Regions from separate parts of the Bacillus sp. Hm123 genome, predicted to be linked through region 1. Evidence: a T-box and tRNA genes for the amino acid it is inferred to sense, from the RefSeq annotation. Region 1 holds a T-box; the other regions hold tRNA genes.
What was found. The T-box of region 1 lies ahead of ileS (isoleucine--tRNA ligase). A T-box ahead of a tRNA ligase gene usually reads a tRNA of that ligase, here a tRNA-Ile.

Region 1 (10,334 bases):
AACGGCCGCTTCCGCTTTTCTTGTGTCCAGCTCCGCCTCCTAGACACTCGAGTCAAATGCCAGCCTGACTGCATGGCTGAAGAACGCCATTTCGTCATTCTGTCATTTGCTTGTCGTGTCTGGACAGTCGGCTTCGCTTTTCGATTTGTCCAGCTCCAGGCGCTAGCGACTAGTGAACTTCCGCCATCCTCCTTGCGATAAGTCAACATCGATTCACTATCGTTCATCGTGTTTCCTTTATCTCGTACGGATGGCTCCAGTCCATACGTCGCTAAACAGCGCCTTCCGCTTTTCTTTTTATGCATAGTTTTCTTTTTGCAGGGAGATACTGTGGTTGTACAGCAGTTCCTGCGAGGAGGGGATTTTTCATAATGGCGCGTAATAAAGTTGAGATTTGCGGTGTGGATACTTCGAAGCTCCCTGTGTTAAAAAATGAAGAGATGAAGGTGTTATTTAAGCGTCTTCAGGCGGGCGAGTGGTCAGCGCGTGAGACACTTGTGAATGGGAATTTGCGACTGGTGCTAAGTGTGATCCAGCGCTTTAATAATCGCGGCGAGTATGTGGATGATTTGTTTCAAGTAGGCTGTATCGGTTTGATGAAATCTATAGATAATTTTGATTTAAGTCATAATGTGCGATTTTCTACTTATGCAGTACCGATGATTATCGGTGAAATTAGAAGGTATTTGCGGGATAATAATCCGATAAGGGTCTCTCGTTCTTTAAGGGATATTGCTTATAAAGCATTACAGGTGCGGGAAAGGATGATGACGGAGACGTCTAAGGAGCCGACAGCGGAAGAAATTAGTAAGGAGCTCGGTTTGACAAAGGAAGAAGTTGTTTTTGCGCTTGACGCGATTCAAGATCCGGTCTCATTATTTGAGCCTATTTATAATGATGGCGGAGATCCAATATTTGTGATGGATCAATTAAGTGATGAAAGCCACAAGGATACGAATTGGATAGAAGAAATTGCTTTGAAAGAAGGATTGAAAAGGTTAAATGAACGCGAAAAAATGATTATTCGCAAACGGTTTTATCAAGGGAAAACACAAATGGAAGTAGCTGATGAAATTGGTATTTCTCAAGCTCAAGTTTCTAGGCTTGAAAAAGCAGCTATTAAACAAATGAATAAAAATATTAATTAATATTCTCTGTATGACTCTGAAGCGACCTACGCAAGAAGAGTCTTATTTTTTTATGTCCGCATATAATGAAAACAGTAAATAGATGAGCGGGGGGACAAACAAGTGAGTAGAATATCAGAATTCCAGCTTAAAGACATTGTGAACGTCGCCAACGGAAAGAAGCTTGGAAATATTACAGATATTCATTTGAATTTGACAGCTGGTACGATCGATTCTATCGTCATCAGTAGAGGAGGAAAGATGTTTGGCTTTTTTGGCAAAGAAGAAGAGATTGTGATTCCTTGGCCGCAAATTGTTAAAATTGGAGAGGATGTCATTCTCGTTCGTCACTCTGCTGCTATTAATTCTATTGAAGTGACATCAAAAGAGGAATAATTTCTTTTTTCCTTGACATGTCGAACGTGATTTTATGTTAAACTAGAGGAAAATCATCGGGAGTATGAAGAATGAAGGAACCATTTGTTTCTGTTCATAATAGTGTGTATATCATTAAAGAATGGCAAGACATTGACGCAAACCTTGTCGCTGGCTTTACTACAAAAGAAGGCGGACTAAGTCAAGGAGCTTTTAACAGCTTGAATGTCGGATTTCATGTTCATGACTGTTTAGAAGATGTATGTGGAAATCGTCAACTATTAGGTAAGGTTTTGAACTTTCCAGCATCCAATTGGGTAGGAGCTGTTCAGACGCACGACCATCGAATCGTTGAAGTTGGGAAAAAAGATAAAGGAAAAGGTGCACTCGATTACGACACAAGTTTCGAAGCAACAGATGGCTTCTTTACAGATGAAAAAGGGATACTGTTGACGTTATGCTATGCCGATTGTGTACCTCTTTACTTTTTTTCAAACAAGTCTAAGAGAATAGGAACGGCACATGCTGGTTGGAAAGGGACAGTGTTAGGAATTGGATTTGACATGGTGAGGAAATGGCAAGAAGACGGTATTCAACCAGAAGACATCGAGGTGGTCATTGGGCCATCGATATGCAAAGAATGTTATGTCGTTGATGATCATGTAATAGAGAAAGTTCGTCAATGGGTAGATTCAGAAAAGGAAATGCCTTATGCGGCAGTTGATGGAAGTAAGGGTCAATATCATTTATCGTTACAGCTACTCAATAAATTGATTGTTATGAAAGCGGGCATTCCGCAAAAAAATATTAAAATAACTCATTATTGTACAAGTTGTCAGAATGAATTTTTTTCCCATCGTCGTGACGTTGGAAAGACAGGGCGAATGATGGGGTTCATTGGTTGGAAGGAGAAATAAGTACGATGAAAGTAATAGATAATTTAAAAAATATTCAAAAGAATATCGAAAAAACTTGTCAAAAAGTAGACAGAGATCCCGATGAAATCAAACTGATCGCAGTGACTAAGTATGTATCAACAGAGCGAGCGCAAGAAGCTCTTGAAGCAGGTATTGTTCATCTCGGTGAAAATCGAGATGAAGGACTGTTGAAAAAGTGGGAAGTGTTAAAGGACGAGCCTGTTTGGCACTTCATAGGTAGTTTGCAAACAAGAAAAGCAAAAAATATTATTGACCATGTATCATACATACATTCTCTCGATCGTTTGTCGCTTGCTGAAGAAATTAATAAACGGGCGACTCAACCGATGAATTGTTTGATTCAAGTCAATGTATCCGGAGAAGAGTCGAAGCATGGCCTGCATCCGGAAGAGGTGATTCCTTTCGTTCAGCAACTAGAGCAATTGGAAAAAGTGAACGTGTGCGGCTTAATGACGATGGCACCTTTAACAGAGGATGAAGACTTGTTGCGCAGTTGTTTTAAACAATTAAAGCAGCTACAAGAACAGGTGCAAAAACTAGGTTTAACGTATGCGCCGTGTCAAGAGTTATCAATGGGAATGAGTAATGACTATACAATTGCCGTTGAAGAAGGAGCAACAATGATTCGGGTCGGTACGGCTCTTGTTGGGGAATAGAGTCCGGGAGGTGGAATGATGGGAATCAAGTCTAAATTTAAAGAGTTGTTTTTTTTGGATGATGAGGACTATCAGCTAGAGGCAACGACAGATGAAGTAGAGCAGGAAGAGGTTAAACAACCTAAGTCCGCTAAGAAAAATGTAGTGAGCTTGCAAAGTGTACAAAAGGCTTCAAAAGTGATTCTTTTTGAACCGAGAGTATTTGCAGAAGCACAGGAAATTGCGGATCATTTAAAGAATAGAAAAGCAGTGATTGTGAATTTGCAACGTATTCAGCATGATCAAGCGAAGCGAATAGTTGATTTTTTAAGCGGTACCGTCTACGCTATTGGTGGGGAAATTCAACAGTTGGGTCCGAAGATTGTTCTTTGTACACCTGATAACGTGGAAGTTACAGGGAATATTTCGCAATTTTTACCCGAAGAAGATACTGATAATTCGAGGTGGTAGTAAACAATATGCAAATTGTTTTTAGTTTTTTAATGGGAGCTATTCAACTTTATTCTTGGGCATTAATTATTTATATTTTAATGTCTTGGTTTCCAAATGCACGAGAAACGAGTATTGGGCAATTTTTAACGAAAATATGTGAACCGTATTTGGAGCCGTTTAGAAAAATCGTTCCACCACTGGGCATGCTTGATCTATCCCCACTTGTTGCTTTTCTTGTGCTAAAATTGGCTACGGCAGGAATAGTTCAATTACAATATTGGATGATTACATTATTTTGACCAAAAAAGAGGGAGACGTTGGCTCCCTTTTTTGCATCGATCAAAGGAGTAAAGATCATGTCCATTTATCAGCATTTTCGCCCGGAAGAAAAAGAGTTTATTGACCAGGTGCTACAATGGAAAAATGAAGTAGAACAAATGTATGCGCCAAAGCTGACAGATTTTCTAGATCCTAGAGAGCAGGAGATCGTGCAGGCGGTCGTCGGTCGCCATAGTGAAGTCAAAGCTGTCTTTTTCGGTGGAGCAACGAATACCGAAAGAAAACGAGCGTTAATTACACCAGAATACTTCCAGCCTGAAGCGGAAGATTTTGATATTATACTATATGAAATTTCTTATCCAGAGAAGTTTGCCTCGATCGAGCATTCGCAAATTTTAGGAAGCTTAATGGGAGTCGGGTTACGCCGTGGGAAGTTTGGCGATATTTTAACAGACGGTCAGAGATATCAATTTTTAGTGGCGAAGGAAGTCAGTAGCTATATTCAGGTAAATGTGAGCCATATCGGAAAAGTAGCTGTTCGTTTGCAGGAGAAAGAATCTGACGAGGCATTAACGAAAGTGGAAGAATGGAAAGAAATTAATACAACCGTTTCCTCCTTGCGACTAGATGCGATGATTGCAGCACTTTCTCGGTTATCGAGACAAAAAGTGCAAACTTTAATTAAATCAGGTATGGTAAAAGTGAATTGGAAAAAGGTTGAAGACCCTGCTTTTGAATGTTCAGTAGGTGATGTGTTTTCTATTAGAGGAATAGGCAGAAGTAAATTTTTAATAAATGAAGGAAAAACAAAGAAGGACAAATGGCGGATTATGCTAGGTCTTTTGAAATAAATTATGAAAATTTCACGATTTTTATCACAAGTAGCCAAAAAAGCATTATAATATGTAGCATGATGAAAAAAGCCAGTTTTAGATCTGTAGTGGAGGTGGGCGAATGCCTTTAACGCCGTTAGATATACATAACAAAGAATTCAGTCGAGGCTTCCGTGGATACGATGAAGATGAAGTCAACAGTTTTCTCAATCAAGTGATTAAAGATTACGAACTGATTATTCGTGAAAAGAAAGATTTAGAAGATCAGCTTGCTGCACAAACTGAAAGGCTTGATTATTTCTCTAATATTGAAGAGACATTGAATAAATCGATTGTTATCGCTCAGGAAACTGCGGAAGAAGTGAAAAGAAATGCTCATAAAGAAGCGAAGTTATTAATTCGCGAAGCTGAAAAGAATGCTGATCGCATTGTAGATGAATCTTTATCTAAAGCGAGAAAGATTGCGGTTGAAATTGAAGAGTTGAAAAAGCAATCTAAAGTGTTTCGGATGCGTTTTAAAATGTTAATGGAAGCCCAGCTTGATTTATTAAGCAATGATGACTGGGATGCCTTGATGGAATTTGAAGTGGATGCCGAAGAACTAGAAAAGTTAAGTGAAGAAGGCGTCTAAGCTTGACGAGAGAGCATTCAATTTCTATAATTGAAACATTATCAACTATATATTTATGCGATGATAGGGAAAGTACATGTCTGTAGCTTTTGCAAGCGAACTAGGGACGGTGGAAGCCTAGTAAAAGCGGGAAATGGAAGATCACCCTGGAGCCCTCAACTCGAACGGTCGTATCTTAGTAGAGAAGAGCGAGTCATTCACGATACGAATGTTCAAGTGAACAAGTATAACAGCTTGTTAAGCAGGGTGGTAACGCGGGAAACCTTCTCGTCCCTTTTTAGGGGATGAGAAGGTTTTTTTGTATTATTTAAGTAGTGATGTGTACATGAAGGAGGATAAAAAATGGAGTATAAAAATACGTTATTAATGCCAAAAACGGAATTTCCGATGAGAGGGAACTTACCAAAGCGCGAGCCTGATCGGCAGCAAAAATGGGATGAAATGGACATCTATAAAAAAGTACAAGAGCGGACAGAAGGACGCCCGATGTTCATTCTTCATGACGGCCCTCCATATGCCAATGGTGATATTCATATGGGGCATGCGCTTAACAAAATTTTAAAGGACTTTATCGTTCGATATAAATCGATGAGCGGCTTCCATTCTCCGTATGTTCCAGGGTGGGATACGCACGGTTTGCCGATTGAGCAGGCGCTAACAAACAAAGGCGTGAAACGTAAAGAAATGACGGTTGCTGAATTCCGTAAACTTTGTGAAGAATATGCGTATGAGCAAATTGAACGTCAAAGACAGCAATTTAAGCAGTTAGGTGTACGTGGAGATTGGGAAAACCCATATATTACATTAAAGCCAGAATACGAAGCGCAACAAATTAAAGTATTCGGTGATATGGCGAAAAAAGGCTATATTTATAAAGGAATGAAGCCGGTTTATTGGTCTCCATCTAGTGAATCAGCGTTAGCGGAAGCTGAAATTGAGTACAAAGATAAGCGTTCCCCTTCGATTTATGTTGCCTTTGCTGTTCGCGATGGAAAAGGTGTGCTTGAGGAAGGAACAAACATCATCATCTGGACAACGACACCATGGACAATTCCAGCAAACCTTGGGATTTCTGTTCACCCTGACTTGACGTATGTTGTAGCAGAAGAAGCAGGCAAAAAATATGTCGTCGTTGAAGAATTGCTAGAAGAAGTGACGACAAAGCTTGGATGGGAAAATCCAGCAGTAACGAAAAAGGTCAAAGGGGCAGAGCTTGAGCATATTTTAACGAAGCACCCTCTTTACGATCGTGATTCATTAGTGATGTTAGGTGAACACGTGACAACTGATTCAGGTACAGGCTGTGTTCATACGGCACCTGGTCATGGGGAAGACGATTTCCTTGTTGGAAAGAAATACGGTTTAGACGTTCTTTGTCCAGTAAATGATCGTGGTGTGATGACAGCGGAAGCTCCTGGGTTTGAAGGCTTGTTCTACGATGAAGCAAACAAGCCAATTACAGAAAAGCTAGAAGAAGTTGGAGCGCTATTAAAGCTAGAATTCTTCACTCACTCATACCCGCATGATTGGCGTACGAAGAAGCCCGTTATTTTCCGAGCAACAGCTCAATGGTTTGCGTCGATCGATAAATTCCGTGGAGAGTTACTTGAAGCGGTCAAAGAAACAAAATGGGTGCCAACATGGGGAGAGACTCGTTTATTTAATATGGTTCGTGACCGTGGCGATTGGTGTATTTCTCGTCAGCGTGCATGGGGTGTGCCGATCCCAGTCTTTTATGCGGAAAATAATGAGCCGATTATTACAGATGAAACGATTGCGCATGTATCAGATTTATTCCGCGAGCACGGATCGAATATTTGGTTTGAAAAAGAAGCGAAGGAATTATTGCCTGAAGGCTTTACGCACCCAGGAAGTCCGAATGGTGAATTTACAAAAGAAAACGATATTATGGATGTGTGGTTCGATTCTGGTTCCTCCCACCAAGCTGTACTAGAAGAGCGTGATGACCTTGTTCGTCAAGCAGATCTTTATTTAGAAGGGTCTGACCAATATCGTGGTTGGTTTAACTCTTCCTTAACAACGGGTGTCGCTGTCACAGGAAAGGCACCGTATAAAGGGGTATTAAGCCACGGATTTGCTCTTGACGGTGAAGGACGTAAAATGAGTAAATCATTAGGAAATGTCGTTGTTCCTGCGAAAGTGATGCAGCAGTTAGGTGCTGATATTTTACGCTTATGGGTCGCTTCTGTTGACTTCCAAGCAGATGTTCGCGTATCGGATGCGATTTTAAAACAAGTAGCTGAAGTCTACCGTAAAATCCGTAACACATTCCGCTTCTTGCTAGGGAACTTAGCTGACTTTAACCCGGCAGAGCATAAAGTTTCTTATAATGACTTACGTGAAGTCGATCAATTTATGCTTGTGAAGTTAAATGATTTAATTAAAGAAGTACATCACCATTATGAGAATTATGAATTTGCAGCGATTTATCATGCGATCAATAATTTCTGTACGGTTGATTTAAGCTCATTCTATCTAGACTTCGCGAAAGATATTCTTTATATTGAAGCGGAGAATCACGAGGATCGTCGCGCGATTCAATCGGTATTATATGATACATTGTTAACTTTAACGAAAATGCTTTCTCCAATTTTAGCGCATACAGCGGATGAAGTATGGGCATATATCCCGAATGTGGAAGAGGAAAGCGTGCAGCTAACAGATATGCCGACATATGAAGAGTTAGAGCGGGCGGAAGAGTTAAAAGCAAAATGGACGACATTCATGTCTGTTCGCGATGATATTTTAAAAGCGTTAGAAGAAGCCCGAAATGCAAAGGTGATCGGAAAATCGTTAACAGCGAAAGTTACTTTATTTGCGAATGAGGAAACGAAAACGTTGCTTGATTCTATTCAAGAAGACTTAAAACAGCTATTTATCGTTTCTGCCTTTGAAATGGCTGGCTCTCTCGAAGATGCTCCAGAAGCGGCGATGCAGCTTGAGCATGGAGCAATTGTCGTAGAAAAAGCGGAAGGTGAAACATGTGAACGTTGTTGGGTTGTGACACCGACAGTTGGTCAAAACGACGCTCACTCGACGTTATGCCCACGCTGTGCAACTGTAGTAGAAGAGAATTATTCTCAGGCTTGATCTGATAAGCATACCTAGAATGGATGGTTAAAAAGGTTGTCCTGCTCGTGTTTGTTTTCTGATATATTAGACCAGTTTGGAATAATCATCGGAAGCGAACCTCACTGCAGGACAGCTTTTTTGTTGAAAAGATAAGGGAGCGTGACTCATCTTGAAGAATAGAGGAAATCTCTTGTATTATTTACTAGCACTATTTGTCATACTGTTAGATCAATGGACGAAGTGGCTAATTGTAAAAGGAATGAGCATTGGAGAAAGTGTGGAAGTGATCAAAGATGTTCTTTATATTACTTCTCACCGGAACCGTGGAGCTGCTTGGGGCATGCTTGAAGGTCAAATGTGGTTATTTTACATCATCACGGTTGTTGTCGTAATTGGAATCGTTTATTATATGCAGACTGAAGCGAAAAATAAACCGCTGATGCAAGGAGCACTCGCTTTTTTATTAGGAGGAGCAATCGGCAATTTTATCGACCGTATCTTTCGTCAAGAAGTGGTCGACTTTATTAATACGTATATTTTTAGTTATGATTTTCCGATTTTCAATATTGCCGATACAGCGTTAACAATGGGAGTGATCATGTTGATGATTGCGATGTTGATTGAAGAGCGGAAAGAAAAGGAGATGTCAAATGGAAAAGATGGAGCACAGCGTTCTTGAAGAGGAAAAGAATGCGAGAATAGATAAAGTAGTAGCTGGACTGAATGAAGAATGGTCACGTACACAGGTACAAGATTGGATTAAAGCAGGGCTAGTTCAAGTGAATCAACAAGCGGTGAAAGCCAATTATAAATGTACACCTGGTGATCAGCTAACCATTGAGATTCCTGCACCAGAGCCGCTCGATATTGAAGCGGAGGAAATGAATTTAGATGTTTATTATGAAGATGGGGATGTCCTTGTCGTTAACAAACCTCGAGGTATGGTTGTTCACCCGGCACCTGGACATGTAACGGGAACATTAGTGAACGGCTTGATGGCTCATTGTAAAGATTTATCGGGTATTAATGGTGTGATGCGCCCTGGAATTGTCCATCGAATTGATAAAGACACATCAGGATTATTAATGGTCGCTAAAAATGATTTAGCCCATGAAAAGCTCGTCCAACAACTCGTTGATAAGTCTGTGACAAGAAAATATAAAGCGATTGTGCATGGAATCATTCCTCATGATCACGGAACGATTGATGCGCCGATTGGACGTGATCAAAAGGATCGACAAAGCATGGCAGTCGTTGATGGAGGGAAGCAAGCTGTTACTCACTTTCAAGTGCTCGAACGATTTAAAGATTTTACGTTAGTGGAATGTGAGTTAGAAACAGGCCGAACGCATCAAATTCGTGTGCATATGAAATACATCGGCTACCCGCTAGCGGGCGATCCGAAATATGGACCGAAAAAAACGTTAGATATGGAAGGGCAAGCTCTTCATGCAGGTATTCTTGGCTTCGTTCATCCTCGAACGGAGGAATATTTGCAATTCGAAGCGCCGTTACCTCAGGAATTTGTAAATCTTCTCGACTTTTTAGCGAAAAATAATTGACAAACTCGAAAAGAAACGGTAAGCTGTTAACAGTTAAATAAGACCTTTAAAAAACAGTCCCGTGAGGCTGAGAAGGTATCGGATTGTAAGAATGACATAAGGATAAGTTTGTGTCTTTCTTATGCAAAATTTGACCTCTCACCTACATGGCGAGAGGTTTTTTGTGTGAGGAAATGCTCGAGAGGTGAGATCAAATGGAAAAAGCAGTAGTTATGGATCAACAGGCCATTCGTCGTGCTTTAACTAGAGTAGCTCATGAAATATTGGAGAAAAATAAAGGAATCGAAAATTGCATTCTCGTCGGTATTCGAACGAGAGGAATCTTTTTAGCGAAGCGTTTAGCTGATCGGATTAAGCAAATCGAAGGAGAAGAAATTCCTGTTGGTGACTTAGATATCACCCTTTACA
Region 2 (10,334 bases), 1.4 Mb from region 1:
TCTTTACCTACCTGCTCTAAAATTTCAATATTCGCTCCATCAAGCGTCCCCATCGTCAGGGCGCCGTTCATCATAAATTTCATATTTCCTGTCCCTGACGCTTCCTTACTAGCTGTCGAAATTTGCTCGCTAATATCCGCTGCTGGAATAATATCCTCCGCTAACGATACGCGGTAATTTTCCAAAAAGACGACTTTGATTCGGCCCTTTACGATCGGATCATTGTTCACCATGTTGGCTACAGAATGAATGAGCTTAATGACTTTCTTTGCATAATAATAACCAGGTGAAGCTTTCGCCCCGAATATGAACGTCCGAGGATACATATCAAATGAAGCATCCTCTCTCATGCGGTTATATAAATATAAAATATGCAACACGTTCAATAATTGTCGTTTATATGCATGAAGCCTCTTCACTTGAATGTCAAAGATCGATTGTGGATCGATCTTAATCCCATTTTGCTCTAAAATTCGCTTCGCCAAAATTTCTTTTCGTTTCAGCTTCACATCCGCTAAGCTCTTTAAAAACGCGGTATCCTGTTCATACGGATGAAGAAGAGCTAATTTTTCCGGCTGCTTCATCCACTCATCGCCAATCGTTTCCGTAATGAGATGAGTTAATTCTGGATTGGATTTTATGAGCCAACGACGATGAGTCATTCCATTCGTTTTATTATTAAATTTCTCTGGTTGGAATTGATAAAATAAGTTCATTTCTCGATTCTTTAAAATCTCTGTATGGATTTTCGCCACTCCATTGACACTATGGCTTCCCGCAATCGCTAAATGAGCCATTTTCACTTGCCCGTGAGCGATGATCGCCATCTGTTCAATGCGATCCCAATCTCCCGGATACAGCTCCCATAAGCTTTTACAGAAACGCTCATTAATCTCATCGACAATCATAAAGATTCGTGGCAGAAGCGGCTGGAAAATTCGAATCGGCCATTGCTCCAACGCTTCGGATAATGTCGTATGATTCGTATAACAAAACGTATTCGTCGTAATTTGCCACGCTTCTTCCCAGCTCATGCCATGGTCATCGAGCAACACGCGCATGAATTCTGGAATCGCGAGCACAGGGTGCGTATCATTAATATGAATCGACACATGCTCATGAAAATCATGCAAATCTTTATATTGCTCTAAATAATCTTGAATAATCGAACGAATACTCGCTGAAACGAGAAAATATTGTTGCTTTAAGCGCAAAATTTTCCCCTCATCGTTCGTATCGTCTGGATATAAAAACTCGGAAATCGCTTCTGTTTCTTTTTTATATTTCAATATATCTTGATTCGGCATATAGCGAGACGGCTCGGCACTCCAAAGTCTAAGCGTATTAACCGTATCCGTTTCATAGCCAATCACTGGCATATCGTAAGGAACCGCACTCACATATTCAGCATCTACATGACGGAAAGTGAGTACCCCATCCTTTTCGTATGTCTCAACTTTCCCCCAAAATGGAATTTCCACGGCCATATCGATTTTTCTTACTTCCCATACATGCCCATAGCGCAACCAATGCTCCGGCAATTCCAACTGAAAGCCATCGACAATTCTTTGCTCAAATAACCCATGCTTATAGCGAATTCCACAGCCATGTCCTGGTAGATCAAGTGATGCTAATGAATCAAGGAAGCAAGCAGCTAAGCGACCAAGTCCACCATTTCCTAATGCGGCATCATATTCAATTTCCTCAAGCTCGTCTAAAGAAATATCTAAATCCTTCAATCCCTCTTCCACGACATCATAAATGCCAAGGTTTAATAGGTTTTGTCCTAATAGACGTCCAAGCAAAAACTCAATCGACAAATAATATACTTTCTTTTGCTTCGCTTTGCCGTATTGTTCATTCGTTTGAATCCAATTGGAGCTAATATATTCTCGTACCATGTTTCCTAGTGTTTGAAATTGATCAGACAATGTTGAATCTTGAAAGCTCTTTCCATACGATCTTTCAATTCGCTTCAAAAAATTGGCCTTAAATTCTTCTTTGTTAGAAAACATGACTTTCCCTCCTAGATGATAAGTCAGAATATAATTCGCTATATTGCTTCGCCGATTGTGACCAGCTATAATCGCAAGCCATCGCCTGCTTCATAAGGCTCTCCCAAACGTCTTTCTCCTGATACATACTAATCGCTCGCTTAAAAGTAAACAGCATGTCATGGGCATTAAAATTAGTAAAAGAAAAGCCATTTCCTTTACCCGTTTGTTCATTATAGGAAAGAACAGAATCATTCAGCCCTCCCGTTTCACGAACAAGCGGCACCACTCCATACTTCATCGCAATCATCTGTCCAAGTCCACAAGGTTCAAACCTCGAAGGCATTAAAAACAAATCGGAACCCGCATAAACTTTATGAGCTAGCTCCTCATCAAATCCGATATAGGAACGCACCTTTTGTGGATATCGCCACTCCATCTCTTTAAAAAACCATTCAAACTCATCTTCACCTGTACCGAGAACAATGAATTGCACATCCTCCTCTATCATTTCATGAAAGACTCGTGTCACAAGCTCTAGCCCTTTTTGTCTTGTGAAACGAGAAACTAACGAAACAATTGGCGTATCCGCTTTTTCCTCTAATCCAAACATTCGTTGAAGCAATTGTTTGTTTTCTTTTTTTCCATCCAAGTGATCGCGGTCAAAAGGAACGATTAAAGGGTCGGTTGCTGGATGGTAAATGGAATCATCAATCCCATTTAATATGCCAACGAGGGCATCTTGCCTTTCTTGTAACACACCATCCAAGCGTTCGCCAAAATAAGGAGTTAAAATTTCATTCTTATATGTAGGACTGACCGTCGTGATCACATCGGCGGAAATTAATCCCCCTTTCATAAAGTTGATGCAGTCATAAAATTCTAGCTGGCGGCTATTGAAATGCTGACTATGTAAATTTAGTAAATCTGTCAGCACACTTCGCGGGAAGATCCCTTGATACAATAAGTTGTGAATCGTAAATACCGTTCGAATAAATTCATAGCCCGAACGATGTTGATGCTCGACTCGCAACATAAAAGGAATCATCGCCGTATGCCAGTCATGGCAGTGAATGACATCCGGATAAAAATCAAGATGCACCAAGCTATCTAACACCGCTCTCGTGAAATAAGAGAACCTTTCCCCATCATCACCAAACCCATACATTTTGTCGCGATTAAAGTAATACTCGTTATCGATGAAATAATAAATGATTCCATCTTTTTCTAGTTGTTCAACACCGCAATATTGGTTTCTCCAACCGACAGGCACAATATACTCAGCCACTTTTTTCATCTGTTCTCGGTACTCGAGAGGAATCGTTCCATACTTAGGAAGCATGACCCGAATATCGATTCCTTGCTTTTTTAACTCTTTCGGTAGAGAGCCGGCGACATCCGCCAGCCCCCCTGATTTAACGAAAGGTACACATTCTGATACAATAAATAGTAGTTTCACGAATTCATCAACACTCCTTGTACGGACCCTTTACGGATCACAATTGGCTCCTCTGGTGTACCTATCAGTTTCACTCCATCACCAATCACCGCATCCTTGTCAATAATGACATGGGCTAACTCACAATTTTCGCCAATCTTACTTTTTTGCATAATAATACAATTTTTCACTGTTGTATTTTTTCCAACAAATACAGCACGTGAGATCACACTTTGCTCGATTTCTCCTTCAATGACAGCTCCGTTAGCAATCATCGAATTTTTCACTAACGAAGTATCCGTATACTTCGTTGGTGGCTCATCCTTGACTTTCGTATAAATCGGCTGAAACTTATTAAAGAGCTGACCCCAATTTTCTTTTTGCAACAGTTCCATACTGATCGTATAAAAATCTTGGATTGATTGAATTTGCTCGCAATAGCCATCCATCTCATATTGGCAAATGTGATATGGTTGATTAACATCGTTGACAATATCTTGGATGCATCTATACCCAGTTTCTTTTCTAGTCTCAATCAATTCAATCAGCAACGGAACAGGCACGACATACAGTTCAATCGGTCGACCTTGATTATGAATTTGTAAAATATCGCAGCCATCCGCTTCTAATTTCTTCAAAATAGGGGAAAAATCCATATTAAATACTGTATAACAATTACTAATGAGTGCATATTTTTGCGTACTGCGTTTAAAATAATCGATATGTTGAGCGAAGTGGCAAAACAATCCATTCTTCTCTTTTGCTCCCTCTAGCTTAGGAGAAGGAAAGAAAAATAATCCGTCTCGTTTTCTATTTAAATCCCAATCTTTCCCTGAGCCCAAATGGTCCATTAATGAGCGATATTGATGTTTAGGGAAGATCGCTACACTTTGAATACCTGAGTTCACCATATTCGATAAAATAAAATCAATTAGCCGATAACGACCAGCGAAAGGAACAGCTGCTAGCGATCGGTGAAGCAGTAAATCCTCCATTGATTCCGGCTGTGTAGTTGCATCAATAACACCAAGCATAGATCTATTCATTCCATTTCCTCCATTTCAACAAAACTATTGCTTTTGTCCTATTAATTGAGCAAGGTACTCTTCTGTAATTAAAAGAATCTCCTCTGTATGGTTATAAATCTCTACATTATCAGGTATTTCTAAATCACTAATCACAATCGCTCGTTCGATGACACAGTTTCTTCCTACACGAGCATTTGGCATAATTACTGCATCTTTAATGATCGTCTGTTCTTCTATTTGCACCCCTTGGAATAGAACAGAGTGTGTCACCTCCCCTTCAATGACACATCCTTCATTAACAAGCGAATCTTTGACGATCGCCTGTTCACCGATAAATTGCGGCGGTTGATTCGGGTTCACAGAGTAAACGCGCCATGAATAGTCTAACAGGTCTAATTCTTCGCCTCTATCTAACAGATCCATATTCGCTTCCCACAAGCTTTGAATCGTTCCAACGTCCTTCCAGTAGCCGCTAAAAGGATAAGCAAATAACTTGAGCTTCTCTCTTAACATTAACGGAATCACATCTTTTCCAAAATCATTCGTTGACTCTGGATTCGCTTCATCGATTTCTAAATAGGTCTTCAACGTCGACCATTTAAAAATATATATCCCCATTGAAGCTAAATTGCTATTCGGCTTCTCCGGCTTTTCATCAAAGTCTGTAATTTCCATTTCTACATTCGTACTCATAATTCCGAAGCGACTCGCCTCATCCCACGGCACTTCAATGACAGAAATCGTCACATCTGCCTCCTTCTCGATGTGGAAATTGAGCATTTTACTATAATTCATTTTATAAATATGATCTCCTGACAAAATCAAAACATGTTCTGGATCATACTCTTTTAAATAGTTTAAATTTTGATAGATCGCATTAGCCGTTCCTGAATACCACTTTACTCCTGCTGTTTCTGAATAAGGTGGTAAAACTGTCACACCTCCATTTATCCTATCTAAATCCCACGCGCTTCCAATGCCGATGTAGGAATTGAGGACGAGCGGCTGATACTGAGTCAACACGCCCACTGTATGAATACCGGAATTCGCACAATTACTTAGCGGAAAATCAATGATCCGATACTTTCCTCCGTATGGAACAGCAGGTTTCGCTAAGCCTGCTGTCAATTCCTTTAACCTGCTGCCTTGCCCTCCCGCTAATAGCATCGCTACACATTTCTCTTTCGCCATTTTATTCCCTCCTGATTTATATTTTCGGCTGAATATATACAACACCAAAAGGCGGTATCGTCATATGTACATAAGCTGGCTGCCCATGAAATTCGCCTTTCTTTGCTTTTAAAGGAGCCGGATTGATCTGCCCCGATCCTCCATATTCTTTTCTGTCACTATTTAAAATTTCTTCATACAAGCCCACCTCTGGAACCCCTATTCGATAATTCTCATAGCCATGCTCTCCAAAATTACAAATGACAATGACCGGAGAACCATCCTTGCTTCTTCGAATAAAGGAGTACATACTTTGCTGCGTATTATGAACATCAATCCATTGAAAACCACGAGGGTCATGATCTAATTCAAATAACGATTCAGCCCTCTTATATAAATGAATCAGGTTGATAAAATATTCCTGAAACTTCTGATGCATCTCATATTCAATCAAATGCCAATCAACTTCCTCAAGATCTTTCCATTCAGAAAACGGCGCTAGCTCACTTCCCATAAACAAGAGCTTTTTACCTGGATGAGCGATGAGAAATCCCATTAATAAGCGCAACTGAGCGAACTTTTGCCAATAGTCACCCGGCATTTTATTTAATAATGATTTCTTCCCATGCACCACTTCATCATGTGAAAAAGGTAGAATGAAATTTTCTGAGTAAGCATACATCAGTGAAAAGGAAATTAAATGATGATGATCCGAACGTTGATGCCAATGTGTTTCCATATATCGCAACACATCGTTCATCCACCCCATATTCCACTTATAATTAAACCCAAGCCCCCCTATATGTACAGGTGCCGTCACCTGCGGCCAATCGGTTGAATCCTCCGCAATCATTAATACGTCAGGATCAAATTGAAACACCGCTGTATTCAGCTTCTTTAAAAACTTAAGCCCAAAAGGATTGACCTCTAGCTGGTCTCTATTCGGCCAATAAATAATGTTCGCTACTGCATCCACTCGAAAGCCATCCACATGAAAATAATCTAGCCAAAACAAGGCGTTAGAGATCAGAAAGCTTTGGACTTCCGTTTTTCCTAAATCGAAATTGGCCGTACCCCAAATGTAATTTTCTCGATCCCAGCTGTTTTCATATTCATAACTATAGCTTCCATCTAATCTATGAAGCCCATGTGCATCCTTGCAAAAATGACCTGGTACCCAGTCTAAAATGACGCCAAGCCCATGCATATGACATTGATCAACAAAGTACATAAAGTCTTTAGGCTCTCCGTAACGACTCGTCGCTGCAAAGTACCCTGTTCCTTGATATCCCCATGATCGATCGTATGGATGCTCTGTTACTGGCATCACTTCAATATGAGTAAAGCCTAATTCTTTTACGTAAGGAATCACTTGATCTGCCAACTCTCGATAAGAATAAAGAGTCCCATCCTCTTTCCTTTTCCAAGTACCTAAATGTAACTCATAAATGCAGACAGGTTTTTCATAAATAGAAGCCTGCTTTTTATTTTTTTGCCACAATTGATCCTGCCATTTATATCCTTCAAGCGCATAGACAACGCTAGCTGTTCCCGGTCTTTCTTCTGCAAAAAACGCATAGGGATCCGCTTTTAAATGGGTTTCTCCTGTTTCTGTAAGTATTTCATACTTATACAGTTCACCTTCTAGATTTTTTTGAAGCTGTATATACCAAATCCCTTCATTATTTACTTTTTGTAAGGAATACCCTTCCCCACTCCAGTTGTTAAAATTACCAACAAGTCGAACTTGCTGCGCATGAGGGGCCCATACACAAAAAGATGTGTATATGTCGTTGCCAACTTTAGACAAATGAGCACCAAAGATGTCGTAGGCTTGAAACAAGTTCCCTTCATGAAATAAATGAATATCAAAATCGGTTGGATAAGCTGCTGTCATAATTCCCATCCTTTAAATTGAAATAATAAAATAGAGAAATCTTAGTATGGGGCTTATTTTTTGAAGAGTTGCATTATGGAGTACTTTTTTCGAGAATACATTCTCCTATATATTAAAAGTTCTTTATCATTTGAATAAATCCTTTTTAAATAATTGTTAATTCATCGACAATTCTTAACAATAATTTAACACAGACACAAAAAAATAGGATATTTCACCTGATAACAACTATTTCTATTGAATGTATTATAAAATCTGACTACAACAAATGAAATCATTTGGGTTTGAAGATTTATTCGGAAAAAGTGTGAAAGAATAGGTTCATGACTCAAGGGGTAACTCTACAGGTGGGGGAGGACTTACGCTAACTCCGCGTAATATGGCACGTTTTGGTTTTCTATATCTGAATCATGGTACTTGGGACAATAAAAAACATTCCCAAAAAGTGGATTGATGAAACAACTATGATGAACACCTATAAATATGATTATCTTTAGGCAAAACAAAATAGAATATTATTTCTAAAAAGCAGTTACTAAGCACAAAAAAAGCTAATTCAATAGAATTAGCTTTTTACTATGACCCGTACGGGATTCGAACCCGTGTTACCGCCGTGAAAGGGCGGTGTCTTAACCGCTTGACCAACGGGCCAGTATGGCGGAGAAGGAGGGATTTGAACCCTCGCGCCGGTTACCCGACCTACACCCTTAGCAGGGGCGCCTCTTCAGCCTCTTGAGTACTTCCCCAAAATATGGCTCCGCAGGTAAGATTCGAACTTACGACCGATCGGTTAACAGCCGATTGCTCTACCACTGAGCTACTGCGGAATAAAATGGGCCTGAATGGACTTGAACCATCGACCTCACGCTTATCAGGCGTGCGCTCTAACCAGCTGAGCTACAGGCCCTTAAATATGAGTTGGAGCGGGTGATGGGAATCGAACCCACGACATCAGCTTGGAAGGCTGAGGTTTTACCATTAAACTACACCCGCATTAACAAATGGTGGCTCAGGACGGAATCGAACCGCCGACACATGGATTTTCAGTCCATTGCTCTACCAACTGAGCTACTGAGCCAAGATTATTATGTATAAATGGCGGTCCGGACGGGACTCGAACCCGCGACCTCCTGCGTGACAGGCAGGCATTCTAACCAACTGAACTACCGGACCATTTATTGCGGGGACAGGATTTGAACCTGCGACCTTCGGGTTATGAGCCCGACGAGCTACCATACTGCTCCACCCCGCGGCGATATAAATAAAAATTAATGAAATATGGCGGAGGAAGAGGGATTCGAACCCCCGCGCGGTTTAACCCGCCTGTCGGTTTTCAAGACCGATCCCTTCAGCCAGACTTGGGTATTCCTCCATATTTGTACAAGTGGTGGACCTTGCAGGACTCGAACCTGCGACCGGACGGTTATGAGCCGTCTGCTCTAACCAACTGAGCTAAAGGTCCTTTTAAGTGGCGGCGGAGGGGATCGAACCCCCGACCTCACGGGTATGAACCGTACGCTCTAGCCAGCTGAGCTACACCGCCATGTATTGTATAATTAAATTGGTGGAGCCTAGCGGGATCGAACCGCTGACCTCCTGCGTGCAAAGCAGGCGCTCTCCCAGCTGAGCTAAGGCCCCATATAATTTTAAAGTGGTCGGGAAGACAGGATTCGAACCTGCGACCCCTTGGTCCCAAACCAAGTGCTCTACCAAGCTGAGCTACTTCCCGAAAACTAATATATGTATTAATGGCGCGCCCGAGAGGAGTCGAACCCCTAACCTTTTGATCCGTAGTCAAACGCTCTATCCAATTGAGCTACGGGCGCATAAAAGTGGTGCCGAGGACCGGAATCGAACCGGTACGGTAGTCACCTACCGCAGGATTTTAAGTCCTGTGCGTCTGCCAGTTCCGCCACCCCGGCACTTTTATGGAGCGGAAGACGGGATTCGAACCCGCGACCCCCACCTTGGCAAGGTGGTGTTCTACCACTGAACTACTTCCGCACTTGAACAGGATGTTCTGACTTCTGTGTTTGTCACAGGACGTAACAGATACTAACAGAATATCATTAAAACGATGCGGGTGAAGGGAGTCGAACCCCCACGCCTCGCGGCGCCAGATCCTAAGTCTGGTGCGTCTGCCAATTCCGCCACACCCGCATAAAAGTGAGCCATGAAGGACTCGAACCTTCGACCCTCTGATTAAAAGTCAGATGCTCTACCAACTGAGCTAATGGCTCAAAATAATATTTTAAAAAATGGTGCCGGCAAGAGGACTTGAACCCCCAACCTACTGATTACAAGTCAGTTGCTCTACCAGTTGAGCTACACCGGCTTATCAAAGAATTGATGGTGGAGGATGACGGGATCGAACCGCCGACCCCCTGCTTGTAAGGCAGGTGCTCTCCCAGCTGAGCTAATCCTCCGAATTTTGCCTGGCAACGTCCTACTCTCACAGGGGGAAACCCCCAACTACCATCGGCGCTGAAGAGCTTAACTTCCGTGTTCGGTATGGGAACGGGTGTGACCTCTTCGCTATCGCCACCAGACTTTTCAAGACATTTATTATTATAGCATAATAATTATCTTTTGCAAGAACTTTTTTGTTCTTTCAAAACTGGATAATAAGTATTGTAACCTTGCAATTCGCCTATTGGTGTATCTATTTCTAGCTCTGGCTCCTAGACATTCGAGTCAAATAACCTGCCGCTTACAAGACTAACGTCTTTCCAGCGTCAGAACATTTGCTTGTCATGTCTGAACAGTCGCCTCTGCTTTATGATCTAGCTCTAACTGCCAGACTCTCG
Region 3 (10,334 bases), 1.0 Mb from region 1:
TCCTCTTGCCGGCACCACTTTTAAAAATATTATTTTGAGCCATTAGCTCAGTTGGTAGAGCATCTGACTTTTAATCAGAGGGTCGAAGGTTCGAGTCCTTCATGGCTCACTTTTATGCGGGTGTGGCGGAATTGGCAGACGCACCAGACTTAGGATCTGGCGCCGCGAGGCGTGGGGGTTCGACTCCCTTCACCCGCATCATTGTAACGGTATTCTGTTAAAATTTGTTACATCTTATGATGAAAACATAATTCAGAATATCTTGTTCAAGCGCGGAAGTAGTTCAGTGGTAGAACACCACCTTGCCAAGGTGGGGGTCGCGGGTTCGAATCCCGTCTTCCGCTCCATAAAAATGCCGGGGTGGCGGAACTGGCAGACGCACAGGACTTAAAATCCTGCGGTAGGTGACTACCGTACCGGTTCGATTCCGGTCCTCGGCACCACTTTTATGCGCCCGTAGCTCAATTGGATAGAGCGTTTGACTACGGATCAAAAGGTTAGGGGTTCGACTCCTCTCGGGCGCGCCATTAATTATTCAAGCGGGAAGTAGCTCAGCTTGGTAGAGCACTTGGTTTGGGACCAAGGGGTCGCAGGTTCGAATCCTGTCTTCCCGACCATTTGAAGCTCTAAAAATAACGACATGGGGCCTTAGCTCAGCTGGGAGAGCGCCTGCTTTGCACGCAGGAGGTCAGCGGTTCGATCCCGCTAGGCTCCACCAATTTAATATACAATACATGGCGGTGTAGCTCAGCTGGCTAGAGCGTACGGTTCATACCCGTGAGGTCGGGGGTTCGATCCCCTCCGCCGCTATTGAAATATGGAGGAATACCCAAGTCTGGCTGAAGGGATCGGTCTTGAAAACCGACAGGCGGGTTAAACCGCGCGGGGGTTCGAATCCCTCTTCCTCCGCCATATTTTATCCATAACGTCGCGGGGTGGAGCAGTCTGGTAGCTCGTCGGGCTCATAACCCGAAGGTCGCAGGTTCAAATCCTGTCCCCGCAATAAATGGTCCGGTAGTTCAGTTGGTTAGAATGCCTGCCTGTCACGCAGGAGGTCGCGGGTTCGAGTCCCGTCCGGACCGCCATTTATATAATATTCTTGGCTCAGTAGCTCAGTTGGTAGAGCAATGGACTGAAAATCCATGTGTCGGCGGTTCGATTCCGTCCTGAGCCACCATTTTTTTAATATATGCCTTTTTAAATTAAAATATGGAGGGGTAGCGAAGTGGCTAAACGCGGCGGACTGTAAATCCGCTCCCTCAGGGTTCGGCGGTTCGAATCCGTCCCCCTCCACCAGTTTTGATAGGGGCATAGTTTAACGGTAGAACAGAGGTCTCCAAAACCTCCAGTGTGGGTTCGATTCCTACTGCCCCTGCCAATTTAAACTTAATACTATTTATGGCGATCGTGGCGAAGTGGTTAACGCATCGGATTGTGGTTCCGACATTCGGGGGTTCGATTCCCCTCGGTCGCCCCATATGTAATTAATGGGCTATAGCCAAGCGGTAAGGCAGCGGATTTTGATTCCGTCACGCGAAGGTTCGAATCCTTCTAGCCCAGCCATCCCTTTTAAAGGGCGGCATAGCCAAGTGGTAAGGCAGAGGTCTGCAAAACCTTTATCACCGGTTCAAATCCGGTTGCCGCCTCCATTTTCATCCATGCGGGTGTAGTTTAATGGTAAAACCTCAGCCTTCCAAGCTGATGTCGTGAGTTCGATTCTCATCACCCGCTCCATTTAATTTTAAATGGGCCTGTAGCTCAGCTGGTTAGAGCGCACGCCTGATAAGCGTGAGGTCGATGGTTCAAGTCCATTCAGGCCCACTTTTTTCCGCAGTAGCTCAGTGGTAGAGCTATCGGCTGTTAACCGATCGGTCGCAAGTTCGAATCTTGCCTGCGGAGTTAAATATTTATCGAAGAAATGTGCAAAGGATATAAAAATCCTTTGCACATTTTTATTTTCATAAAAAAACGTGTTTTGAGCAATTAGCTCAAGACACGTTTTTTTGCATTGGAAGTTAATAGTTTGTAAAATATGACACCAATAAGTTGACAATGATAATCATAATCAATTAATATGGTGTTATATCGTGACAACGATGATGAATATATTAAATAGCATAGTTATGCAAAAGAATAGATTTATTATTTTGTGAAAATAATCATTAGTAAACGAGTACAGGAGGAAGACAAAATGGAATTCAGAATAGAAAAGGATACGATCGGAGAAATTCAAGTTCCAATAGATAAATTGTGGGGGGCTCAAACCCAGCGCAGTAGTCAAAATTTTAAAATAGGAACGGAACAGATGCCTAAGAAAGTCATTGAGGCATTTGCGATCCTAAAGAAAAGTGCTGCTCTAGTTAATGAGAAATTAGGAAAGATTGAGTCTGTGAAAGCAGAAGTCATCGTGCGAGCAGCAGATGAAATTTTAGAAGGAAAGCTAGATGATCATTTTCCACTTGTCGTTTGGCAAACAGGAAGCGGAACACAATCGAATATGAACGTCAATGAAGTCATCGCTCATCGCGCGAATGAGCTATTATCAGACATGAATGAGAATGTTACGGTTCATCCGAATGATGATGTGAATAAATCACAAAGCTCTAATGATACCTTTCCAACAGCGATGCATATAGCAGGTGTATTGGCTGTTGAAGATCAATTGTTGCCAATGCTGCGTCAGTTGAAAGAAACATTAGAGAAGAAAGTAGAAGAGTTTGCTGATGTTATTAAAATTGGACGAACTCATTTGCAAGATGCCACTCCGTTGACGTTAGGACAAGAGATTAGTGGTTGGGTTCGTATGCTTGAAAAAACAGAGAAAATGATTACAGATAGTGTTGAGCCAATGAGGGAATTAGCTATTGGTGGAACGGCTGTAGGTACAGGGATTAATGCTCATCCAAAATACGGAGAAATGACAGCTGAACAAATTAGTCAACTAACGGAGAAAGCTTTTGTCACGGCTTCTAACAAATTTCATTCTTTAACGAGTCATGATGAGATTGTTTATGTACACGGTGCGTTAAAAGCGTTAGCAGCTGATTTAATGAAAATAGCTAATGATGTTAGATGGTTAGCTAGCGGTCCACGTTGTGGCATAGGAGAGATTGTAATTCCTGCGAATGAACCAGGAAGTTCCATTATGCCGGGCAAAGTCAACCCAACGCAAAGTGAGGCGTTAACGATGGTTGTTTGCCAAGTGATGGGCAATGATACGACGATCGGTATGGCCGCAAGTCAAGGAAACTTTGAGTTAAACGTATTTAAACCGGTGATTATTTATAATTTCCTCCAATCTGTACGGCTTTTAGCTGATGCTATGGAGTCATTTAATAAGCATTGTGCTGTTGGAATTGAGGCGAATTTAGAAGTTATTCAGCAAAACTTAGAAAACTCGCTTATGCTTGTGACTGCATTAAATCCTCATATCGGTTATGAAAACGCAGCAGCTATTGCGAAACTGGCACATAAAGAAGGGTTAACGTTAAAAGAAGCAGCGTTGAAACTAAACTTATTAACAGAAGAACAATTTGATGAGTTCGTTCGTCCAGAAGAAATGATTCAACCAAAGGAGTGAGGAGCTTTGTGGACAATTTTTCGGATTTGTGAAGGGATTTATGGATTTCGTGCAGAATCTAATGTTCATGACGCCTGGACAGCTACTTTAATCATGAAGACACATGAAAACCGATTAGACATTTTAGCGGAAATACATATGTCTTATTTAAATGAAATGGAAGAATATGAACGGTTACTTGATGAAATACGCTATTTTGCGAAAACAGTGAAAAAGGAGAAGAACAAGGAGATATGTGCAATGAATTTCCATTGCCAAGGGCTTTCTTGTTTTATCGACCAAAATCCACTGCCAACTTTCCGACATACGAGTGGCCTAGAGTTCATTAATACGACGTTTGTTGAAGAAGTTGCTTAGAGGACATAATTGCGGAGCACTCTATCTAGATGGTAGAGTGCTTTTTCTAATGAAAAGGTGGCTTTATGGTAGAGGGTTAATGTATAGTGAGAGAATGAACAATAACGACTGGAGGAGTTAAATTTATGTCGAATTTACCAAACTGCCCAAAATGTAATTCAGAGTATACATACGAGGATGGAAACCTTTTTGTCTGTCCAGAATGTGCGCATGAGTGGACGTTACAATCAGAAGAAGAAAATCATGAAGATCAAAAAGTTGTCAAAGATGCGAATGGCAACATTTTAAAAGATGGTGATTCTGTTACTGTCATTAAAGATCTTAAAGTAAAAGGAAGTTCATCCACATTAAAAATCGGGACGAAAGTAAAAAGCATTCGTTTAGTAGATGGCGATCATAATATTGATTGCAAAATTGACGGTTTCGGTGCGATGAAATTAAAGTCGGAATTTGTGAAAAAGGCGTAAATGCTGGTTTAATAGGGTCTGACTCCAAAAAGATATCTAATAAAGAAGGTGTGATCTTCTTTAGCTACTAGATATTTTTTCGGGGATGGACTCTTTTGCTTTTGAGGACACTTATGCTAGGAAAATAATTCAAGAACAGCAGGGGATTTTTATGTTCAGCTGTGAGATATCTGTCCTTTCTAATATATGGAGGTGTACAGAATTATGAAGTTTTCAAAAATAATTTTCATTTGCTTAGTTAGTGGCATAATTACTTTTTGTACAATCAAAGTGAGCAAAAGCATCATAGAAGATAAAAATGCTTATTATGTTCCAGAAAATCCATTTGTTACGAAGGACATTCAAGAGAACCAACGAAAGCCAGAAGATATTGATCGTATGATCTCACATGGTATATCCGGTACTAAAGAGACGACTTTACCTGTGGAATATGACAAAAACTACACCATATATGAGGACAAGCTCTATGTTACAACTAACAAGGGGAAGACTTGGGTGCAAGTCCCGGATGATGATCAACTAGGATATGCCCGTATCAGTGAATATCTAGATACTATTTCACAAAGCAATATTTACGTATCAAGTGAAGAAATCACCATTGTATACGGTGGGCGTGGTTCAGAAAATATAAGCATTATTACGACCGATAATCCAAGTGAGTATTGGAGTGTTGGTAGTATATCTCAGACAGCTACTCATGATTTACAAAATGGTTATGATGAGATGTACATTGATTTCTTAAATGATGCTAGAACGGGGTACCTTGTTGCCATTAAAAATAACGGAACAGCACAAGAAGAAATGTTAGTTTATCGCAGTGTAAATACAGGTGTAACTTGGGACTATGTAGATATGAACGATGCAATTTATCATGAAATTATAACGCGGTTTGGATTGTAGGTGATACGTCTATGATTAGGAATCGAAAAATGAAAATAATGTTATGTTGGATAGCCATAGTGCTGATGGTTTTTCAAGGGTTAATAATTGGAGTTGCTGCTCCGATAGGCTACTATTTAATTCACGATTGGATCTTTTATATAACCAATTATGTAATTATAATTATTTTTCTATTGTTGTACAGTAAAAATCGCTTTGTTAGATGGCTTCAAATAATGCTGGGTCTAATATTGTTGGTGAGTAATTCTACATTTTTCTATTATATGGGTGATATAAATGTGGTGGTGTCAAAGTCAAAGGACAACCAACATGAAGTAATTCTAAAAGAATATAAAAAAATGAGTAACGAGACAATTAGAATAAAGCGTAGAGGCTTTTTCTTTGGGAAAAAAGTAGCTACATTAATGGGAAGTTCTACATATAAGACCCTTGAAGAAGAAACGTATAAAATCGACTGGGTCAGTGGAGATACTGCTGTTGTGACATACCAAGTTAATGAAAAAGGCGCTTTACACCAAAGTATTTTTAATTTTAGAAGTTCGAGTTATGTTTCCTATCAAAATGTAGCTGTTAGCTTGACTGGCAAATGGTTTGAACAAGATAACCCTCAAAACTACTTTATGTACGATACAGGTGAAATTATTTATGCAAAAGATGGCCAACTTTACTATTACAGTGATGACGATTCAGAACAACAAGGAATTTTTTCGATTGTAATAACAGGGGATGAGAAAAATCCTTCTTTTACAGTGGTATTAAACTCTGATTCTGAGTTTGGAGACGATGGGTTGATTAAGGATGGGGGAACGATTACTATTTATCCGGTCACTCTTAAAGAGTTAGAGGGTAAGGTGTATTATAGGCAATAATACATGTTAATTAAGCATAAGCAACAAACATAATAGAGAAGAAAACATAAAGGTGAATTTAAGTAACCTTCTTAACATTTTGATGATAGGTAAAATGTAACTCCTTGACGAAGCTATTAAAAAATGAACGTAGGAGGGATTCAATTGAACTTGAACATGAGGTATGTGATTTTATACGTTTCCGATCATATAAGGTCTATGACATTTTACAAGGATATTTTAGGTTTACCGATTCGTGGTGAACATGAAACTTATGTTGAGTTTGAAACCGGCTCGACGATTTTAGCGATAAATACAAGAGAAGATGTTCAAGAGATTACGGGCTTGAGCATCCCTAAACAGGGCGTGTCACAAACGTTTGAGTTGGGGTTTGTCGTAGATGATGTAGAAGCAATGATTGAAAAATTGAGAGAGCAAGGTGTTCAAATTCTTGTGGAGCCAGTAGCGAAACCTTGGGGACAAGTAGTTGCGTACGTAGCAGATCCTGATGGAAACTATATTGAAATTTGCAGTTCTCTTGGTTGATAAGACAGGGAGCCGACTAGAAGTCAATGATTCAACTTCTAGTCGGCTCTTTTATCTTTCTAATAAAAAGTATTCTCTGCCTTCTAGTTCAACTATTACTCCTTTTGAAAAAGCCATAAAAATTTTATACTGTTTATTAGAGTGTTTTTATTATTGGTCATGACAGCTTAGGGGGAACAGGATTGAAATCACCGTTTATTTCTTATGTAGCGTTATTTTTTGGGGTACTTGCTTTATCAACTTCCGCGATTTTTGTGAAATTAGCAGATGCACCGGCAGCTATTACCGCCTTTTATCGGCTCTTTTTTGCTACGTTGATTCTTTTGCCGTTTTTATTAATGAATAAAGAGAATCGTCAAGAGTTGCGATCATTGTCTAAAAAACAATGGGGGCTGGGGCTATTATCGGGCTTATTTTTAGCCGCTCATTATGTGTTATGGTTTGAATCATTAAATTATACATCGGTAGCAAGCTCGACGGTTATTGTGACGTTACAGCCATTGTTTTCGATGGTAGGCGGGTATTTTTTATTTAAGGAGCGTTTTAGTAAAGGAGCAATTGTCGGCTTTCTCGTTGCCATTGCTGGAAGCATCGTTATTGGTTGGGGAGATTTTCAAGTGAGTGGCGAGGCGTTGTTTGGTGATATTTTAGCTTTTATTGCAGCTGGTGTAATTACCGCTTATTTCTTTGTGGGGCAGCATGTTCGTAAAAGCTTGTCGCTCGTTCCTTATTCAATCATTGGCTATGCGAGCAGTGCTGTATTTTTAAGCTTGTTTGCCTTTAGCCAGCAAGCCTCCTTTATCGATTATTCGGCTCAAACGTGGTGGTCTTTTATTGGACTAGCGTTTATCGCGACGATTTTGGGACAAACGGTGTTTAATTGGTTGCTGAAATGGTTAAGTACTTCTGTTATTTCGATGAGTATACTAGGAGAAACGATTGGCACTTGTATCCTCGCTTATTTCATTTTAGGTGAAGTCATTTCTGTTCAGCAAGGAATCGGTATCGCTCTTATTTTAATCGGTTTAGCTGTATTTTTGTTGCAGCAAAGAAAGATGGCGTAGATAGAAAGAAAATAGAGCAGTTTCAACTAGGTGAAACTGCTCAAAACTCTTATTTAGATAATAGTTGATTTCTTAATTTCGACATTTCTTTATCTAACGCAAAGGAAGCTTTTGATAGCTCGACTAATTGTTTTTGAGCTTCTGCTGGTATCACTTCTCCTTGATATTTGTAGTTGAGTTTATGTTCTGTTGAGGCCCAAAAATCCATTGCAGAAGTGCGAATTTGGATTTCAGCGGGAACCCATAATACTTGCTTAGATAAAATGACTTGTGTTTCGATAATTAGATGCAAGCTTTTGTAGCCGCTCTTCTTTGGCTCTTTAATATAATCTTTGACGCGAAGGATTCGAGTATCTTCACGCTGTTCAATATGTTCCTTCAGCATGTAGACATCATCGATAAAGCTAGTAACAATACGGACGCCAGCAATATCCCGTATTTCCTTTTCAACGGCTTCTTGCGTTAATGGGATGTTCTTACTTTCAACTTTATCGACCAATGAAAAGACGGTTTTCATTCGCGTTTTCAAATGTTCAATGGGGGAGTAGCCATGTGCTGTTTTCCACTCTAAATCAATAATTTTGAAATCACTTTCTAGCTCGTTTAATGCCATTTGATAAGGAATAAAAAAGCCTTTCCACTCTTTTAATATTTTTTGGATGGCATCGACCGAATGTGTCTCTTGATGCATCGTAAACAACCCCTTGTTCAAAATACGTTGTACTATGCTGTCATCATATCATAGCTTGTTTGGATCAGAAAGATAAAAGAATTTCCTTCTGATTTCACTGAAAAGAATGCAGATAAAAGTGTATTTTATGTGAACTTATTGAACGAAATGACAATTGTATGAAGGTTTATGCTTATATTGATAATATAATGAAAGAATGAATCAACGAATGTGTGAGGTTTTATGATAAAATCGAAGAAGGTGTGAAATGATAAAAAGGAATGAATAATAAAATCATGCGAAGTGAATTGAAGATGGATAAAAAGGATCAAACAGCTTCTGTAACAACATCGGCCAAGTCTTGGTCAACCATTTTGGCACAGACGGTTAAGACCGGGATTATTAAATCTAATTTGATTCCGATGTTTGCAGGACTAACATTGGCTTTATATACGTATGACATGGGACTAGTGGAACATATCCCCGAAATGATTTTTGCGATCATTGGTTCCGCTTTAATTATGGGAGCCGCAGGAGCTTTTAACAATCTATATGATCGTGACATTGATGCGGTGATGGAACGAACAAAAACGAGACCGACTGTAACGGGTGAAATCAATTTGAAAGCTGTTCTGTGGATCGGGATTGGGATGACGATCCTTGGAATAGGGGTACTTGCTTTAGCTTCTCCACTAGCAGCCTTTCTAGGGTTTTTAGGTTTGTTTTTTTACGTTGTTCCGTATACGATGTGGACGAAACGTCGAACGATTTATAATACGGAGGTTGGGAGTATTTCTGGAGCAATGCCTCCGCTAATTGGTTGGGCGGCTGTTCATCCAGATATCACACATCCGGCTAGCCTTGGTCTGTTCATTATTATGATCATTTGGCAAATGCCGCATTTCTATGCGATAGCCATTCGCAAACATGATGAATATAAAGCAGCTAATGTTCCAATGTTACCTGTTGTGAAAGGTTTTAGACGCACTTATATTCAAACGAATGTTTATTTAGTCATTTTGATTGCGACAAGCTTTCTGTTTATGTCATTAAGTTTAGGAATTACGCTGGTGGCACTGCTTTTAAGTGTCATTTGGCTAGTGTTAAGTGTATCGGGTTATCAAAAAATGGATTCGGAGAAATGGGCGAAATCGCTGTTTCTGTATTCGTTGATCCATATGACTGTCCTGTTTTCGACGGTCATTATTTACTCGATTATTGGTATAATTTTCGATTTGTAAAATAGTATGAAGTGAAAAAGCTCTTTTCCTGTTTTAAGGAAAAAGAGTTTTTTTCTTTATATCAATTACCCCTGTAAATATACAGGAATAATTGGTATAAAGAAACTAAATGATTAGTACTATTTACTTGTTTTATCAAATATTAGAAGTGTATAATCTAGTTGATTCATAGTTTCCATATAAAAAGGAGCGTTCAACTTATGACAAGTCAATTAAGTCCAAAAGTAGTTTCGTTTTTAGATGGTTTGAAAAAACTTTATATTAATGGTGAATTCGTGGATTCCGTATCTGGAAAAACTTTCGAAACGCTGAACCCGGCAACAGGTGAAGTATTAGCTGTTGTAGCAGAAGCAGTGGAAGAAGATATCGATTTAGCCGTTCGTGCAGCAAGAGAAGCATTTGATCATGGTGCTTGGTCAAAAATGGGATCAGCGGAAAGAAGCCGCTTAATTTATAAGTTAGCAGATTTAATGGAAGAGAATAAACTAGAGCTTGCTCAACTAGATACATTAGATAATGGTAAGCCACTTCAAGAGACATTAAATGCGGATGTACCGTTAGCTATTGAACATTTCCGTTACTTTGCTGGCTGGTCGACGAAAATTGTTGGTCAAACGATTCCAGTACAAGGAAATTACTTCATGTACACTCGTCATGAGCC

Region 2: it has a tRNA-Ile gene. The T-box ahead of ileS (isoleucine--tRNA ligase) is inferred to sense a tRNA for this amino acid. The anticodon was not compared.
Region 3: it has a tRNA-Ile gene. The T-box ahead of ileS (isoleucine--tRNA ligase) is inferred to sense a tRNA for this amino acid. The anticodon was not compared.

The regions. Positions count from the first base shown of each region.
Region 1 covers NZ_CM200277.1:1,252,785-1,263,118, forward strand. Annotated here, with positions in the region: gene ACSVDJ_RS06550 (hypothetical protein) at 1-305, opposite strand, end outside; gene sigG (RNA polymerase sporulation sigma factor SigG) at 372-1,148, shown strand; gene ACSVDJ_RS06560 (YlmC/YmxH family sporulation protein) at 1,251-1,523, shown strand; gene pgeF (peptidoglycan editing factor PgeF) at 1,595-2,419, shown strand; gene ACSVDJ_RS06570 (YggS family pyridoxal phosphate-dependent enzyme) at 2,425-3,096, shown strand; gene ACSVDJ_RS06575 (cell division protein SepF) at 3,115-3,546, shown strand; gene ACSVDJ_RS06580 (YggT family protein) at 3,555-3,827, shown strand; gene ACSVDJ_RS06585 (YlmH family RNA-binding protein) at 3,885-4,658, shown strand; gene ACSVDJ_RS06590 (DivIVA domain-containing protein) at 4,762-5,271, shown strand; T-box leader at 5,323-5,549, shown strand; gene ileS (isoleucine--tRNA ligase) at 5,614-8,382, shown strand; gene lspA (signal peptidase II) at 8,534-9,043, shown strand; gene ACSVDJ_RS06605 (RluA family pseudouridine synthase) at 9,015-9,926, shown strand; gene pyrR (bifunctional pyr operon transcriptional regulator/uracil phosphoribosyltransferase PyrR) at 10,121-10,334, shown strand, end outside.
Region 2 covers NZ_CM200277.1:2,670,795-2,681,128, forward strand. Annotated here, with positions in the region: gene ACSVDJ_RS13870 (glycogen/starch/alpha-glucan phosphorylase) at 1-2,015, opposite strand, end outside; gene glgA (glycogen synthase GlgA) at 2,005-3,453, opposite strand; gene ACSVDJ_RS13880 (GlgC family sugar phosphate nucleotidyltransferase) at 3,450-4,478, opposite strand; gene ACSVDJ_RS13885 (glucose-1-phosphate adenylyltransferase) at 4,503-5,651, opposite strand; gene glgB (1,4-alpha-glucan branching protein GlgB) at 5,668-7,527, opposite strand; partial or broken gene ACSVDJ_RS13895 (serine hydrolase domain-containing protein) at 7,796-8,021, shown strand; tRNA gene ACSVDJ_RS13900 (tRNA-Glu) at 8,107-8,178, opposite strand; tRNA gene ACSVDJ_RS13905 (tRNA-Ser) at 8,183-8,273, opposite strand; tRNA gene ACSVDJ_RS13910 (tRNA-Asn) at 8,280-8,354, opposite strand; tRNA gene ACSVDJ_RS13915 (tRNA-Ile) at 8,361-8,434, opposite strand; tRNA gene ACSVDJ_RS13920 (tRNA-Gly) at 8,447-8,520, opposite strand; tRNA gene ACSVDJ_RS13925 (tRNA-Phe) at 8,530-8,605, opposite strand; tRNA gene ACSVDJ_RS13930 (tRNA-Asp) at 8,624-8,700, opposite strand; tRNA gene ACSVDJ_RS13935 (tRNA-Met) at 8,706-8,779, opposite strand; tRNA gene ACSVDJ_RS13940 (tRNA-Ser) at 8,807-8,899, opposite strand; tRNA gene ACSVDJ_RS13945 (tRNA-Ile) at 8,913-8,989, opposite strand; tRNA gene ACSVDJ_RS13950 (tRNA-Met) at 8,997-9,070, opposite strand; tRNA gene ACSVDJ_RS13955 (tRNA-Ala) at 9,090-9,165, opposite strand; tRNA gene ACSVDJ_RS13960 (tRNA-Pro) at 9,180-9,256, opposite strand; tRNA gene ACSVDJ_RS13965 (tRNA-Arg) at 9,277-9,353, opposite strand; tRNA gene ACSVDJ_RS13970 (tRNA-Leu) at 9,361-9,449, opposite strand; tRNA gene ACSVDJ_RS13975 (tRNA-Gly) at 9,457-9,531, opposite strand; tRNA gene ACSVDJ_RS13980 (tRNA-Leu) at 9,606-9,687, opposite strand; tRNA gene ACSVDJ_RS13985 (tRNA-Lys) at 9,695-9,767, opposite strand; tRNA gene ACSVDJ_RS13990 (tRNA-Thr) at 9,787-9,862, opposite strand; tRNA gene ACSVDJ_RS13995 (tRNA-Val) at 9,878-9,953, opposite strand; rRNA gene rrf (5S ribosomal RNA) at 9,961-10,076, opposite strand.
Region 3 covers NZ_CM200277.1:246,886-257,219, forward strand. Annotated here, with positions in the region: tRNA gene ACSVDJ_RS01435 (tRNA-Thr) at 1-17, shown strand, start outside; tRNA gene ACSVDJ_RS01440 (tRNA-Lys) at 37-109, shown strand; tRNA gene ACSVDJ_RS01445 (tRNA-Leu) at 117-198, shown strand; tRNA gene ACSVDJ_RS01450 (tRNA-Gly) at 273-347, shown strand; tRNA gene ACSVDJ_RS01455 (tRNA-Leu) at 355-443, shown strand; tRNA gene ACSVDJ_RS01460 (tRNA-Arg) at 451-527, shown strand; tRNA gene ACSVDJ_RS01465 (tRNA-Pro) at 541-617, shown strand; tRNA gene ACSVDJ_RS01470 (tRNA-Ala) at 643-718, shown strand; tRNA gene ACSVDJ_RS01475 (tRNA-Met) at 737-810, shown strand; tRNA gene ACSVDJ_RS01480 (tRNA-Ser) at 820-912, shown strand; tRNA gene ACSVDJ_RS01485 (tRNA-Met) at 930-1,003, shown strand; tRNA gene ACSVDJ_RS01490 (tRNA-Asp) at 1,009-1,085, shown strand; tRNA gene ACSVDJ_RS01495 (tRNA-Phe) at 1,102-1,177, shown strand; tRNA gene ACSVDJ_RS01500 (tRNA-Tyr) at 1,212-1,296, shown strand; tRNA gene ACSVDJ_RS01505 (tRNA-Trp) at 1,305-1,378, shown strand; tRNA gene ACSVDJ_RS01510 (tRNA-His) at 1,402-1,477, shown strand; tRNA gene ACSVDJ_RS01515 (tRNA-Gln) at 1,489-1,563, shown strand; tRNA gene ACSVDJ_RS01520 (tRNA-Cys) at 1,576-1,649, shown strand; tRNA gene ACSVDJ_RS01525 (tRNA-Gly) at 1,661-1,734, shown strand; tRNA gene ACSVDJ_RS01530 (tRNA-Ile) at 1,748-1,821, shown strand; tRNA gene ACSVDJ_RS01535 (tRNA-Asn) at 1,828-1,899, shown strand; gene fumC (class II fumarate hydratase) at 2,192-3,580, shown strand; gene ACSVDJ_RS01545 (hypothetical protein) at 3,587-3,937, shown strand; gene ACSVDJ_RS01550 (zinc ribbon domain-containing protein YjdM) at 4,063-4,404, shown strand; gene ACSVDJ_RS01555 (hypothetical protein) at 4,609-5,304, shown strand; gene ACSVDJ_RS01560 (hypothetical protein) at 5,316-6,173, shown strand; gene ACSVDJ_RS01565 (VOC family protein) at 6,318-6,698, shown strand; gene ACSVDJ_RS01570 (DMT family transporter) at 6,881-7,762, shown strand; gene ACSVDJ_RS01575 (GTP pyrophosphokinase) at 7,812-8,453, opposite strand; gene cyoE (heme o synthase) at 8,747-9,673, shown strand; gene ACSVDJ_RS01585 (aldehyde dehydrogenase family protein) at 9,874-10,334, shown strand, end outside.